Regions from separate parts of the Sphingobium sp. B10D7B genome, predicted to be linked through region 1. Evidence: predicted binding sites of a transcription regulator. Region 1 holds the regulator's gene; the other holds the start of a gene.

Region 1 (7,284 bases):
AGGCGATGCCCGCCGCAATGCATGCAAACGGATTGGCGCCCGAGGAACCGGCCAGACGCACGGTCGAGGTGGAGGCGTTCTGCTCGTGATCGGCATGCAGGATGAAGATCTTGTCCATCGCCGCTTCGACGACGGGGTCGACCACATACTCCTCGGCCGGGACCGAAAAGGTCATGCGCAGGAAGTTGCCGGTGTAGCTCAGGTCGTTGCTCGGATAGACGAAGGGCTGACCGACCGAATATTTGTAGGCCATGGCCGCGAGCGTCGGCATCTTGGCGATGAGACGGTGGCTCGCGATCATCCGCTGGTGCGGATCGGTGATGTCCGTGGAGTCGTGGTAGAAGGCGGACAGCGCGCCGACCACGCCGCACATGATCGCCATGGGGTGCGCATCGCGACGGAACCCGCGGAAGAAGGTGGAGAGCTGCTCGTGCACCATCGTGTGGCGCGTGATCGTCCGCTCGAACAGCTCAAACTCGTCCTTGGAGGGGAGCGAGCCGCGCAGCAGCAGATAGGCTACTTCCATGAAGCTCGACTGCTCGGCGAGCTGATCGATGGGATAGCCGCGGTGAAGGAGCACGCCCTCATCACCATCGATATAGGTCAGTGCCGAGTCGCAGCTCGCCGTCGAGGTGAAGCCGGGATCATATGTGAACATGCCCGTCTGGGCATAGAGCTTGCGAATGTCGATGACCTTGGGGCCGACGGAACCTTCGACGACCTTACAGTCGAGATCCTTGCCCTCGACGGTCATTTTGACTGTGCTGTCGCTCATTCCTTCACCCCTTATTGCTCAAATTTGCGGCCCGGACCCGGAAGCCTGGAGGAGTCCGGCCTGATCCTGCAGGCGGCCCAAGGTTTCGTCCCGACCAAGATGGAGTAGCACGTCGAAGATACCGGGCGACGTCGTCCGTCCCGTTAAAGCAACGCGCAGTGGCTGTGCAATCTTTCCAAGGCCAAGGCCAGCCTCTTCCGCGATCGCGCGGATGGCCGCCTCAAGCGCCTCAAGCGACCAGTCGGGCAGCGCCCGCAGCTGCTCGACCACCGTGCCGAGCAGAGCTCGGGCATTCTCGTCGAGCAGCTTGGCGGCAGCCTCTTCGACCGCGAGCGGCCGTTTGGCAAACAGGAACGCGGCGCCGTCGGTCAGCTCCAGCAACGTCTTGGCGCGGGGCTTGAGCGCGGGCATGATCGCCGCAAGCTGGTGCAGCCGGGCCTGGGCCGCGGCATCGTCATCCAGAGCCTCCATCCGCTCGGCGACGAGCAGAGCGAGGCGACCGTCATCGGCCTCGCGAATGTAATGGCCATTCAGATTCTCGAGCTTCTTGAGGTCGAATCGCGACGGCGAGCGACCCACGCCCGGCAGATCGAACCACTCGACGGCCTGCTCGCGGCTGATGATCTCATCATCGCCATGGCCCCAGCCGAGTCGCAGCAGATAGTTGTTCACCGCCTCGGGCAGCATGCCCAGCTCGTCACGATAGGCATCGACGCCCATGGCGCCATGCCGCTTGGATAACTTGGCACCATCCTGCCCGTGAATCAGCGGGATGTGCGCATAGACCGGCTCGGGCCAGTCCATCGCGCGGATGATGCCGAGCTGGCGGAAGGCGTTGTTGAGATGGTCATCGCCACGGATCACATGAGTGACGCCCATGTCATGATCGTCCACGACGACGGCCAGCATATAGGTGGGCGTGCCGTCCGAGCGGAGCAGGATCATGTCGTCCAGCTCGGCATTCTGCACGACCACGCGGCCCTGCACGGCATCTTCGATGACGGTTTCGCCCTCGCGGGCCGCCTTCAGGCGAATGACATAGGGGGCATCGCCGCCTTCGGAGGGATCGCGGTCGCGCCAGCGCCCGTCGTAGCGCATCGGCTGACGCGCGGCGCGTTGCTGCTCGCGCAGGGCTGCCAGCTCTTCGGGAGTCGCGAAGCATTTATAGGCATGGCCGGCGTCGAGCAGGGCGTTGGCGACCTCGGCATGGCGTGCCGCACGCGCGAACTGGAAGACCGGTTCGTCATCGCCTGCAAGGCCCAGCCAGCTCAAGCCGTCGAAGATCGCCTCGATCGCGGATTCGGTCGAGCGGGCGCGGTCGGTATCCTCGACGCGCAGTAGGAACTTGCCGCCGTGGTGACGGGCGAAAAGATAGTTGAACAGCGCCGTGCGTGCGCCGCCAATGTGGAGATATCCCGTAGGCGAGGGGGCAAAGCGGGTGACGACCGTGCCTGTTTGTTTCCGTCCTTCTGCCACGCTATGCCTGCTTTTCCCTTATGTCGCGGGTGGGTTTCCTAGTGAACGAGAATGCCCCTAGCACGCCTTTTCCGGCTCGACAAATACCGTTGTTGCGCCGCAGCAGTGTCTGGTTGGGACGGCTTCATGCGCGAGCGGAATCGGTGCTGGAGGCCGAGCGGGCGCAACTGCCACTGTGGGTGCCGATCCTGCTGGGCGCCGGGATTATCGCTTGGTTCACTCTGCCTGCGCCGCCGCAGTGGATGGCGTGGATCGCCTTCTGGCTGGGCGCCGCCGCCGCGTTTGGCGCCGTGGGGCGCGGAGGACGCTTGCCTGCTGCGCTGGCCGTCGGCGCGGTGCTGCTGGCGGCGGGCTGTCTGCTGATCTGGGCTAAAGCGCTGCTCGTGGCGCAGCCACCGCTCGCACGCGCCGCGGTGGTGGAGATGGAGGCGCGCGTCCTCTCGGCGACGCCCCTGGCTGCACGGGGACTGGTGCGGCTGGAGGTCGCGCCGCTATCCCGGCCCGATCTGCCGGCGCGGGTCCGCATCAACGCGGCGCCCGATCAGATGGCAGAGGAGATTGCCGCAGGGGACCGCATTGCCGTCCGAGCGCGGCTAATGCCGCCTGCACCGGCTGCCCTGCCGGGCGCTTATGATTTTGCGCGGACGGCCTATTTTTCCGGCCTCGGCGCTACCGGGCGGGCACTCGGCAAAGTGCAGCGCCTCGATGCGGCAACCGCTGGCGGGGATGCGCGCGCGACTCTCGCCCACCACATCGCCGCGCGGTTGCCGGGACCGGAAGGGACGATCGCGATCACGCTCGCCACGGGCAATCAGAACTGGATCAGTGAGGCGGATGCGGACGCGATGCGGCGCAGCGGGCTTGCCCATCTGCTCTCGATCAGTGGCTTGCACGTCTCCGCGCTGATCGGCGGCGTGATTCTCATCATGGTCAGTCTGCTTGCGCTTTCGCCGACCCTTGCGCTGCGCTGGCCGGTGCTGATGATCGCCGCCTGCGTGGGCGGCGCGGCGGGCATCGGCTACACTGTGTTCACCGGGGCGCAGGTGCCGACGATCCGCTCGTGCATTGCCGCTCTGCTGGTAATCGCGGGCATGGCTCTGGGCCGTGAGGCCATCGGGCTGCGCTTGATCGCGACCGGCGCGCTGATCGTGATGATCTTTTGGCCCGAGGCTGTCATCGGCCCCAGCTTCCAGATGAGCTTCGTTGCCGTGACCGCGATTGTGGCGCTTTACGAATATCCCCCCGCACGGCGGCTGTTCGAGCGACGCGATGAAGGGCGGATAAAGCGCTGGACCCGCAGCCTCGGCGCCTTGCTGGCGACAGGTTTGCTGGTGGAGCTGGTGCTGACGCCGATTGCCTTCGCTCATTTTCATCGCTCGGGCCTGCTTGGCGCGGCGGCCAATATGATCGCCATTCCACTCACAAGCTTCGTGGTGATGCCGGCTGAGGTGCTCGCGCTGGTGCTCGACGCTGTGGGGCTGGGGGCGCCCGTGTGGTGGGTGGTCGGCGTGGCGCTCAAGTTCCTTCTGTGGATCGCGCATAGTGTCGCCAGTCAGCCCTTTGCCACGCTGTCGCTGCCCGTCTCCAGCGGACTGGCCTTTGCGCTCGCCATGATCGGCCTCTTGTGGCTGATGCTTTGGCACACGGCGCTGCGATGGTGGGGCCTGCCTCTGGCGGCGCTCGGCTTTTTCCTGACATTTCTGGCACCGTCCGCCGATGTGCTGGTCACCGCCGATGGTCATCATGTGGCGGTGCGTCTGGGCGACGGGCGGATGGCGCTGTTGCGGGACCGGAGCGGGGATTATGTTCGTACCACTTTGGCCGAGGCCAGCGCCTATGACGGTGAGTTTGCGTCCCTGACGCAGGCGCCGGACACGCGATGCACGCGGGACATGTGCGCGATGACATTGCCGGGCCGTACCGGCCAGCCGCCGGTTCACCTGCTGATCAGTCGCTCGCGCCTGCTGGTTCCCTATCCCGAGTTGGTGGCCGCCTGCGCACAGGCTGATCTTGTGATTGCTGACCGACGCCTGCCGCCCGGATGTGTGCCGCGCTGGGCAAAGCTGGATCGGCCCGCACTGAGTGCCATGGGGGGCGCACTGGTCCTGCTGGACAGCCGGGAGATCGTGCCGGGCCACGACCCGCGCAGTCGCCATCCCTGGATAGCGGGCACCGGCTCGCGCTAGAGCCAGCGTCCCAAACCGCCCGTCTCAGTTATAGCGCCGCAATAGCCCTGCGAGCCGACCCTGAATGCGCACCTGCCGCGCCTCATAGGTTTGCGGCTCATGATCGCGATTGGCGGGGTCGAGCCTCACCTTGCGGCCGTCATGATGGAAATATTTGAGCGTCGCTTCATTCTCGTCGATGAGGGCAACGACGATCTGGCCATCGCGCGCCGTCTCGGTCCGTTGGATCAGCGCGAAGTCACCGTCGAAAATCCCTGCTTCGATCATCGAGTCACCGGAGACTTCCAGCGCGTAATGATCGCCGGCGCCCAGCAACGCGGCCGGGACCGGCAGCATGGTGTCGCTCTCCATCGCCTCGATGGGAAGACCGGCAGCGATGCGCCCATGCAGCGGAATTTCGATCACGTCATTGGCGGCGATAGGGATCGTCCGCGCCGGCGCGGTGGGCGCCTTGCGCAGCGGGGTCACGTTGGTGGCCGCCGCCGGCTCTTCCGTCCGCTCTGCCACGGGCATACCATCCGGCAGTTTGAGGATTTCGAGCGCCCGCGCGCGATTGGGCAGCCTGCGGATGAAGCCGCGCTCTTCCAGCGCGCTGATCAGCCGGTGGATGCCGGACTTCGACTTGAGGTCCAGCGCCTCCTTCATCTCCTCGAAACTGGGCGAGACGCCACCCTGATCGAGATGCTGCTTGATGTAGCTGAGCAGTTGCTGTTGCTTGGCGGTCAACATGAGTGGTTCCCCAATATGGAACGGACGGAGAACGTTTAGGAAACGAATCGAGCCACGTCAACACGGATCGGCCGAATATCTCGCGTTTCGGTGGGCGGGCGCTCCAGCCTTGCGCTAGCGAGCGATCAGGTCAGGATGTGCTGATCGGGCGCGATGGGCGCGGGGAGATCAGTCGCGCCGAGGCGGGCGAGCATTTCGCGTTCCACCGTCCGCGTCATAGCATCGAGCGGCAAATCGTTGGGATCATAGCCGAACGGGTCTTCCAGCTGATCGCCCAAGGCGTCCAGCCCGAAGAAGGTGTAGCTCGCCACCAGCACCGGAATGAGGGCCCACCAGCCCAGCGAACCAGCCAGGGCGAAAGGCAGCAACAGGCAGAAGACGTAGGTCGTGCGGTGGAGAATGAGCGAATAGGTGAACGGTACCGGCGTGCTGGCGATCCGCTCGCAGGCCGCCTGCACATCGCTGAGCGCCTTGAGCTGCCCCTCGATGAGCGAGTGGTGGATGGGATTGATCTTTTCATCTGCGGAGAGGCGCAAGCAGTGCGCGCCCATCTCGTAGAGCACGGTGTCGGTAGGGTTCGGGGAGGTGCGCCAAGGCCCATCCTTTACCCACCTGCCGATCGCGGCCGCCTCGTCATGCTGGCGCAGGCGGGCAGCAAGACCGTTGGTGAAGCCGCAGATGCCGCGGAGCAGCGGGGTGCGTTCCTCCTCAGGCAGCGAGGAGGTGAGTCGCGCGAAGGAGCGGCTCGCGATGATCAGCGCGCCCCATTGCTTGCGACCCTCCCACCAGCGATCATAACAGGCGCTGTTGCGGAAGCTCATGAAGATGGAGAGCGACAGGCCGATCAGCGCGAATGGAATGCCGCTGATCTGCGCGAACAGCCCGGGCCAGGCGCGCGCCGCGAGAATGGCCGCCACGCTGGCCACGGCGATGCCCGCCAGCCGATGCTGGATATGCGGCATGATCGTGCCGCGATAGGCGAACAGCACTTCGAGCAAGCCAAGGCGGTTGCGAACGATCACGGGCGGACATCTCCTGCCAGGGCACGCGGCCACCGGACATGGGCCGGGCACCGGGCGCGCTCGCCATGCGGAGGATGCGCGCGCAGATCAAGGATTAAGTGGCCGCAAGGGGAAGCGCGCAATGGGCGCTGAGGGAACCGGCGGAGATAAGAGCGGTTCAGCTCGAGAGACGATCACCACAAGAGGACCGTGCCATGCCCCTCAAGCTCGAAGGTTCCTGTCGATGCGGCGCCGTGCGCTTGTCCGTCGACAGCCACGCGCCGGTGCCATTCCTGCGCTGTTATTGCTCGATCTGCCGCAAGACCGCCGGCGGTGGCGGCTATGCCATCAATCTCCACGCCGACAAGCGCACGCTCAAGGTGCAAGGCGAGACCGCCATCTATCACGCTACGCTGGACGATGGTGAAGGCAGCTGCCAGGTCAGCACCGGCGAGCGGCACTTCTGCCCGTCCTGCGCGAGCGCGCTCTGGGTGTTCAGCCCGGAGTATCCTGACCTGCTCCACCCTTTCGCTTCCGCGATCGACAGCGATTTGCCCAAGGCGCCGTCGCTCGTGCACATGATGCTCGGATCAAAGGCGAATTGGGTCGAACCGCAGATCGGGCGGAACGACCAGTGCTTCGACGGCTATCCAGACGAGGGGCTGGAAGACTGGCACCGGGCGCATGGGCTATGGATTGAATAGGACGACGTCCCCTTATACGGCCGCGCTCTAAAGGCGGACGGCCCAAGTTAACGTGCTGGCCAACGCCTGCGCGGCTCCTGGCTGGAGAGCGCAACGGTGTTCTCGTCTTTCTCTTCAATGTTGATTATGTGCTTCGCCGAAAAGGGCAGCTCGGTGCCCAGCCAAAACTCATCATTTTCGGCAATGGAGCTTGGTTCGTTGTCAAGTACGCCAAGATACCCGTCCGCTGTGCGCTCTCTGACGAGAACCCACATCCGCTCCACCGCGACATTCTCATCAGCATCTTCGACGCTAATCCGAAAGATCAGCTTGGCTAGGTCTCCGGGCTCAAGGTTTTCTCGTTTTTGGCGGTCAGGTATCCAAAAGGTCTTTGGCGCTGCGGCATGATAGGTTTCCCCGTCCTCAAGAGACCA
Region 2 (7,284 bases), 1.4 Mb from region 1:
GCGACACCTACCACGCCTATTTCAATCCCCAGCGCGATATGCCGGCCTCGGCCGAGGCGGTTCACGGGCTGTCCGCGCGCTTTCTCTCCGACAAGCCTTTGTTCGGCAGTAAGGCCGCAGAGTTGCTCGAGTTTCTCGGCGATTCCATGCTGGTCGCGCACAATGCGCGGTTCGATTTCGGCTTTCTCAATGCCGAGCTGGAGCGGTGCGGCCATCCCACCGTCGACATGGGGCGGATGATCGACAGCCTGACGATTGCCCGGACTCTTCATCCCGGTGCCAAGCACAGTCTTGATGCCCTGTGCAGCCGCTACGGGATCGACCGTAGCCACCGCATCAAGCATGGCGCGTTGCTGGACGCGGAATTGCTGGCGCAGCTCTATATCGAACTGACCGGCGGGCGTCAGATCGGCCTCACCTTGATGGCGGAAGAACAGATCACCGTCACCGTGACGACCACACAATCCATGGCCATTCCGGCTGCCCGTCCGTTCCGCCCGGCCCGTCTGTTTTCGCCGAGCCCGCAGGAACTGGCGCGTCATGCCGCGTTTCTGGAAAAGATCGATCACCCTTTGTGGCTCGATCGCCCGGTCTGAGGATTATCCTCACTAGGGGGCGCGCCACGTTCATAGACCATCAGGTCCAACAAGAAGGAGAAATCAGATGGAAATCCGCGTATCGGGTCATCAGGTCGACACTGGCGAGGCGCTTCAGGCGCATGTTGCCGAGCGGATGCAGGCGATCGCCGACAAGTATTTCTCGCGCACCATCTCCTCCAGCGTGACGTTCAGCAACGCGCCTCATGGCGCCTTTCGCTGCGACATCGTCTGCCATGTGATGGCAGGGCTGATCCTCAAGGGCGCGGGCGAGGCCCATGATGCCCATGTCTGCTTCGATCAGGCCGCGGAACGTATCGAAAAGCAGCTGCGCCGGTACATGCGGCGGCTGAAGGATCGCCACAGCCAGGCGCTCGCCGCCGAAGCGCAGCGTGACGCGCCGGGCATCGACGATGCCAATTATGTGGTCTTCCAATCCAGCGAAGCGGAAGAGGAAGTGGATGTCGACGCACCGGTGGTGATCGCGGAGATGCGCGTGGATATTCCGCGCGCCAGCGTATCCGATGCGGTGATGATGCTCGATCTGCGCAATACCAATGCGCTCATGTTCCTCAACAGCAGCACGGCCACCTTCAACATGGTCTATCGTCGCACTGACGGGACCATCGGCTGGGTAGAGCCGCCCCGCGCCTGAATGCGCTCGAGGGCTGCGCGCGATGCGCAGCCCTCCCCCTCCCCTTCCCCACCCCGTCCCCGGCAACCGGTTGACCCGAATGGCCTTTGCGCCTATCAGCCGGCCAAGTTTTTTCCAGGCGGCCATGATGGGTGGACTTCACCCCGGCGCAGAAATCCCCAGGTCGGCCGCAGGACACGGGTTGAACATGGATAATTTCAGCGACTTGCTCGCGGCGAACGCTGTTTCGTCCGCGGTGGCCCTTCCTAACAAGAAACAGCTTTTCCTGAAGCTGGGTCAGTTGGCGGCCGATGCCTATGGGCTCGATGCCGCCGAGGTTGTCGAGCGCATCACCGAGCGGGAACGCCTTGGCTCGACGGGCTTTGGTGGCGGAATCGCGATTCCACACGCCAAGCTGGAAGGCCTTGAGAGCGTCCACGGCGCCGTGGTGCTGCTGGCCGAGCCGATCCCGTTCGATGCGATCGATGATGTGCCCGTGGATGTCGTATTCATGCTGCTCTCTCCGCAGGATAGCGGCGCCGAGCATCTCAAGACCCTGGCCCGCGTCTCGCGCCTGCTGCGCAACGAGCGCCATCTTGCGCGCATTCGGGGCGTCGGCTCGGACGCCGCGCTCTATGCCCTGCTCGCCGGCGGCGAGTCGCGTGACGCAGCCTGACGGCACGCCGCCATCCGGCGAGGCCGCGCATTTCCGGGCGCTCGAACGGCTCTATGCCTCGGCGCCGATCAACGGATTATTCCCCTCAAGGCTAGATATCTCGGCCCCCGGCGAGGCGCGCATCGTCATCGACGTGACGCCGGACTATTTCCATGCCGCAGGCGCCACCCATGGCACGCTGTATTTCAAGATGCTGGACGATGCGGCTTTTTATGCCGCCAACAGCCTCGTCACGGATCGCTTCCTCCTCACCACCGCATTCAACCTGCTGTTCACCCGCCCGTTCAAGGCTGGGCCGATCGTAGCGGAAGGGAAATGGCTGAGCGGCAAGCGGCGCGTTTTTGTCGCCGAGGCGCGCCTTATTGATGCCGAGGGTGAGGAAGTCGGTCGCGGTACTGGCACGTTCATGCGCTCCACCATCCCGCTGGTTGGCCTGCCGGGTTATGTGCGCCCGGAAGCAGGAGACCAGTGACCGCGCGTCTGACGAGTCAGATCCTCATCGGGGTTCTGTTGCGCCGTGTCCAAGCGCAAGGGGGGCATGGCACCGTGCTTCACAAGGGGGAGCCGTTGAGCGGAACCATCGTCGTGCAGGCGGTGGATCGCGGCCGGACAATCGGGCTTTTTGAGCGTGTTACGTCCCTTGACGGGACTCTTTCTCTTACGCCCTGCGGACCACGGGATTTAACCCAAGACTCTGAAATATCACAATATATAGACAGAAGAACCCGGGTGGACCCCGATATCTGGTTCGTGGAACTGGATGTCGCAGACGGGGAACGGCTCGCCGTTGAGATACTGTGCACGAGTTGACAGTTCCCGGCTGAGCGGCCAAAGGCCCCACCAACTCGCGCAGGTTGCGTGTGGCCGTCATGGGGACAGGTCATCGCAAACACGCAGACGGGGGGCGGACCGGAGCGCTGAGCGTCGCACGATAGATGCGACCTGCATTCCGATCTCCGACCCACCGCACAGTACTGAGAATGAATGCCCAATCGTGTCGTGGTCGCCATCGTGGCGACCGTTGGACTTCTCTCGTCCACAATCGCTCTGGCTGCTGCTCCTGAGGGGACAGCCCGCCAAGGTTTCTCGACCATGCTCGAGGTTCCCGCCGTCGTCGCTGCAAGCCTGACGACTCCCGCAACGGTTGAACCCGATGCCGAGACGGCTCCGAACGAAGCCGCTTCTGCCGACTCTGTCGATTCGCTGGCCGAATTGGTCCAGCAGGCCAATGTCGAAGAGATTTCCGACGCTGATGCGAAATGTCTCGCCACCACCATTTACTATGAAGCGCGCAGCGAGAGCCTGACCGGCCAGCTCGCCGTCGCCAATGTCGTGCTTGAGCGGGCGCGGTCCGGGCGTTTCCCCACCAGCCTGTGCGGCGTCGTCACGCAGCCGGGTCAGTTCAGTTTCGTTCGTCAGGGCCAGCTGCCTACGCCGACCCATGCCGGTCAGTGGCGCACGGCGCGCGCAATCGCCCAGATCGCTCTGGATGGAAGCTGGGACAACCCGGTCGAAGGCGCCCTGTTCTTCCATTCCGCGCGCGTGTCGCCGAACTGGAAGCATGATCGCCTCACGCGCATTGGCGGTCATATCTTCTACCGCTGAGCCAACCAATCAGTCACCAGCCGGGCCGGGCCAGCAGAGCGCTGGGCCGGCCCGTCTCGTTTGAGCTTGGCTTGCAGTTGTTCCCATTGTGTTCTAATCCCGCCACATGGCCTCACATCCTGAACCTGCGCCTGAACCTGTGATCGCCTGCGATCCTGCATTGACCGATGGAACGGCGCTGGCCGTCACGCGAGGAGTGCTGCGTCTCTTTGCGCGCCACGATATTTTCGGCATTTCCGAAGTGCCGCTCCCCAATGGTCGGCGGCTGGACATCATGGCCGTGGATGCCCGCGGCCAGATCATTGCCGTGGAAATCAAATGCAGCCGTGCCGACCTGCTCGGGGACGGCAAATGGCCGGACTATTTCGATTATTGCGATCGCTATTTCTGGGCCGTGCCTGCCGGCTTTGATTTGACGCTGTTCGAGTCCGAGGCGCTGTGGCCAGGGCGCACGGGCCTTATCGTCGCCGACCAATATGATGCCGAGATCCTTCGCCCCGCGCCCAGCGAGCCTCTGGCGCCCGCGCGGCGCAAGGTCGAAGTGCAGCGGCTTGCACGCCGGGCGGCGCGCCGGCTGACCCAGATCACCGATCCGGACGGCCAATTGCTGTGGAGCAACGACGCCTGAGACTGGTCCCGGCTTCTGGGACCGCCGTTCCGTGCCGTTCGCGATGGACTTGGCATGGCCGGCAAAACGGCTAAGGTTGGCGCATAACAGTCTTTGGAGAAGTGCGTGAGCCAGCCCCTCTACCCTGTGCCTGCGAATTGGCGCGAGCGCGCCTATGTGACCGGTGACGATTATTCACGCCTTTATACGCAATCGATTGCAGAGCCGGACAGCTTCTGGCGCAAGGAGGCGGCGCGGCTCGACTGGATCAAGGACTTCACCCAGGTCAAGGACGCCAGCTTCCATGAAGCCAATTTTGGTATCAGATGGTTTGCGGACGGCACGCTCAACATCGCGGCCAATTGCCTCGACCGGCATCTGGCGGAGCGTGGCGATGTCCCGGCGATCCTCTGGGCTGGTGACAATCCCGATGAGAGCCGCACGATCACCTATCGCGAATTGCACGGGGAAGTTTGCCGCTTTGCAAATGTGCTGAAGGCGCAGGGCGTCCGCAAGGGCGACCGGGTCACCATCTACATGCCGATGATCCCGGAAGCGGCGATGGCGATGCTCGCCTGTGCCCGCATCGGCGCCATCCACTCGGTGGTGTTCGGTGGCTTCTCGCCCGACAGTCTCGCGGGGCGCATCACCGATTGCGATTCCTCGGTGGTGATCACGGCCGACGAGGGCGTGCGCGGGGGCAAGACCATCCCGCTCAAGGCCAATGTGGATGAAGCGCTGGACGACTGCACCTGCGTGGAATCCGTGATTGTGGTGCGCCGGACCGGCAATGCCGTTACGATGACAGACGGCCGCGATCATTGGTATGACGTGCTGCGCGACAGCGTCTCGGACGATTGCCCGGCCGAGGAAATCGGCGCCGAGGATCCGCTGTTCATCCTCTACACCTCCGGCTCCACCGGCAAGCCCAAGGGCGTGCTGCACACCAGCGCAGGCTATCTGCTCTGGGCGGCGATGACGCATCATTATGTGTTCGATTACCGCCCCGGCGATATCTATTGGTGCGCCGCCGATATCGGCTGGGTCACCGGCCACAGCTATATCGTCTACGGCCCGCTCGCCAACGGCGCGACGACGGTGATGTTCGAGGGCGTGCCGCATTATCCCGATTTCAGCCGGTTCTGGCAGGTGGTCGATCAGTTCAACGTGAGCACCTTCTATGCCGCGCCGACCGCGATCCGCGCCTTGATGCGCGAGGGCGATGCCTGGGTGGAAAAGACCAGCCGCAAGAGCCTGCGCATCCTCGGTTCAGTCGGGGAGCCGATCAACCCCGAGGCGTGGGACTGGTATCACCGCGTCGTCGGCGACGGGCGCTGCCCGATCATGGACACCTGGTGGCAGACCGAAACCGGCGGCCACATGATCACGCCCCTTCCCGGCGCGATCGACCTCAAGCCCGGCAGTGCCACCAAGCCGTTCTTCGGCGTGGTGCCGCAGATCGTCGATACCGAAGGCAAGATCCTCGAAGGCCCGTGCGAGGGCAATCTGGTGATTGCCGAGAGCTGGCCGGGCCAGATGCGCACCGTGTGGGGCGATCATGAGCGCTTCTTCCAAACCTATTTCAGCACCTATCCCGGCAAATATTTCACCGGCGATGGCTGCCGGCGCGATGAGGACGGCTATTACTGGATCACGGGCCGGGTCGATGACGTCATCAACGTCTCGGGCCACCGCATGGGTACGGCCGAGATCGAATCGGCACTGGTTGCGCATGCCAAGGTGGCCGAGGCGGCCGTGGTAGGCATGCCGCATGACATCAAGGGACAGGGCATCTACGCCTATGTCACACTGAATGTCGGCATTGAGGGCGATAACGACCTGCGCAAGGCGCTGGTGCAATGGGTGCGCCACGAGATCGGCCCGATCGCCACGCCCGATGCGATCCAGTTCGCCCCTGCCCTGCCTAAGACCCGCTCGGGCAAGATCATGCGCAGGATTCTTCGCAAGATTGCCGAGGACGCGGTGGATCAGCTTGGCGACACCTCCACGCTGGCAGACCCGGCCGTGGTGGATCATCTCGTCGCCAACCGGCAGCGCCCGGCGCGCTGAGGTACCGAGCGGCGTGGATTAATGGAATATTAGGCAAGATCCTTCACTCCCGGAGTCGACCTGTTCGGTTCCGGGGACCTGCCTGAATGTCGAATTCCGCCCATTCCGTTGATGTGGCCATCATTGGTGCTGGCCCGGCCGGGCTGACCGCTGCCTATCTGCTGACCAAGGCGGGGCTGCGGGTGACGGTGATCGAGAAGGATACCGCGCAGGTCGGTGGCATCAGCCGCACGGTCGAGCATGAGGGATTCCGCTTCGATATCGGCGGCCACCGCTTCTTCTCGAAATCGCAGGAGGTGGTCGATCTGTGGAACGAGATTCTGCCCCACGATTTCATCGAGCGGCCCCGCATGAGCCGCATCTATTATCAGGGCCGCTTCTACAGCTATCCGCTGCGTGCCTTCGAGGCGCTGCGCAATCTCGGCATCATCCGCTCGACCCTTTGCATGCTGAGCTACGCCAAGGCCAAGATCGCGCCGATCAAGCCGGTGCGCAGCTTCGAGGACTGGGTGGTCAACCAGTTCGGTCGCAAGCTCTATTCCATCTTCTTCAAGACCTACACCGAGAAGGTGTGGGGGATGCCGTGCGATACCATGTCCGCCGACTGGGCGGCGCAGCGCATCAAGGGCCTGAGCCTGGGCAAGGCGGTGCTGGACGGCCTCAAGCGCAGCCTTGGCCTCAACAAAAAGCCAAACAACGGCATGGGTGCCAAGACCCTGCTCGAGAATTTCCGCTACCCGCGCCTCGGGCCCGGGATGATGTGGGATGCGGCGCGCGATCGCGTGGTCGAAGGCGGCAATCATGTGCTGATGGGCCATGCCCTTAAGCAGATTCACCGCGATCAGGTTACAGGCCGGTGGCGCGTTACCGCGACGCGGGCGGCCGGCGATACGGTCGCGATCAGTGCCGACCATGTGATCAGCTCCGCGCCGATGCGCGAGCTGGCGAGTCGCATCCATCCGGTACCCAACACGCTCGGGCACGCACTGGCGCTCAACTATCGCGATTTTCTGACGGTCGCGCTGATGATCCGCTCGGAGGACCTGTTTCCGGACAACTGGATCTACATCCACGATCCGCGCGTGAAGGTGGGCCG

The links. Region 1 encodes LexA, which represses DNA repair genes until DNA is damaged. Its sites were predicted from a motif close to GTTCCNCNCTTGTTCT; they were not measured.
Region 2: the regulator LexA is predicted to act here: its motif matches at 3,591-3,606, upstream of M2331_RS15250 (MmcB family DNA repair protein).

The regions. Positions count from the first base shown of each region.
Region 1 covers NZ_JAOQOQ010000001.1:1,855,995-1,863,278, reverse strand. The annotation lists gene M2331_RS08855 (citrate synthase) at 1-775, opposite strand, end outside; gene gltX (glutamate--tRNA ligase) at 794-2,251, opposite strand; gene M2331_RS08845 (ComEC/Rec2 family competence protein) at 2,344-4,437, shown strand; gene lexA (transcriptional repressor LexA) at 4,462-5,166, opposite strand; gene M2331_RS08835 (bestrophin family protein) at 5,292-6,188, opposite strand; gene M2331_RS08830 (GFA family protein) at 6,383-6,871, shown strand; gene M2331_RS08825 (hypothetical protein) at 6,919-7,284, opposite strand, start outside.
Region 2 covers NZ_JAOQOQ010000001.1:3,248,732-3,256,015, reverse strand. The annotation lists gene dnaQ (DNA polymerase III subunit epsilon) at 1-596, shown strand, start outside; gene hpf (ribosome hibernation-promoting factor, HPF/YfiA family) at 664-1,251, shown strand; gene M2331_RS15270 (PTS sugar transporter subunit IIA) at 1,439-1,906, shown strand; gene M2331_RS15265 (PaaI family thioesterase) at 1,866-2,378, shown strand; gene M2331_RS15260 (DUF1491 family protein) at 2,375-2,716, shown strand; gene M2331_RS15255 (cell wall hydrolase) at 2,891-3,511, shown strand; gene M2331_RS15250 (MmcB family DNA repair protein) at 3,618-4,139, shown strand; gene acs (acetate--CoA ligase) at 4,245-6,188, shown strand; gene M2331_RS15240 (NAD(P)/FAD-dependent oxidoreductase) at 6,275-7,284, shown strand, end outside.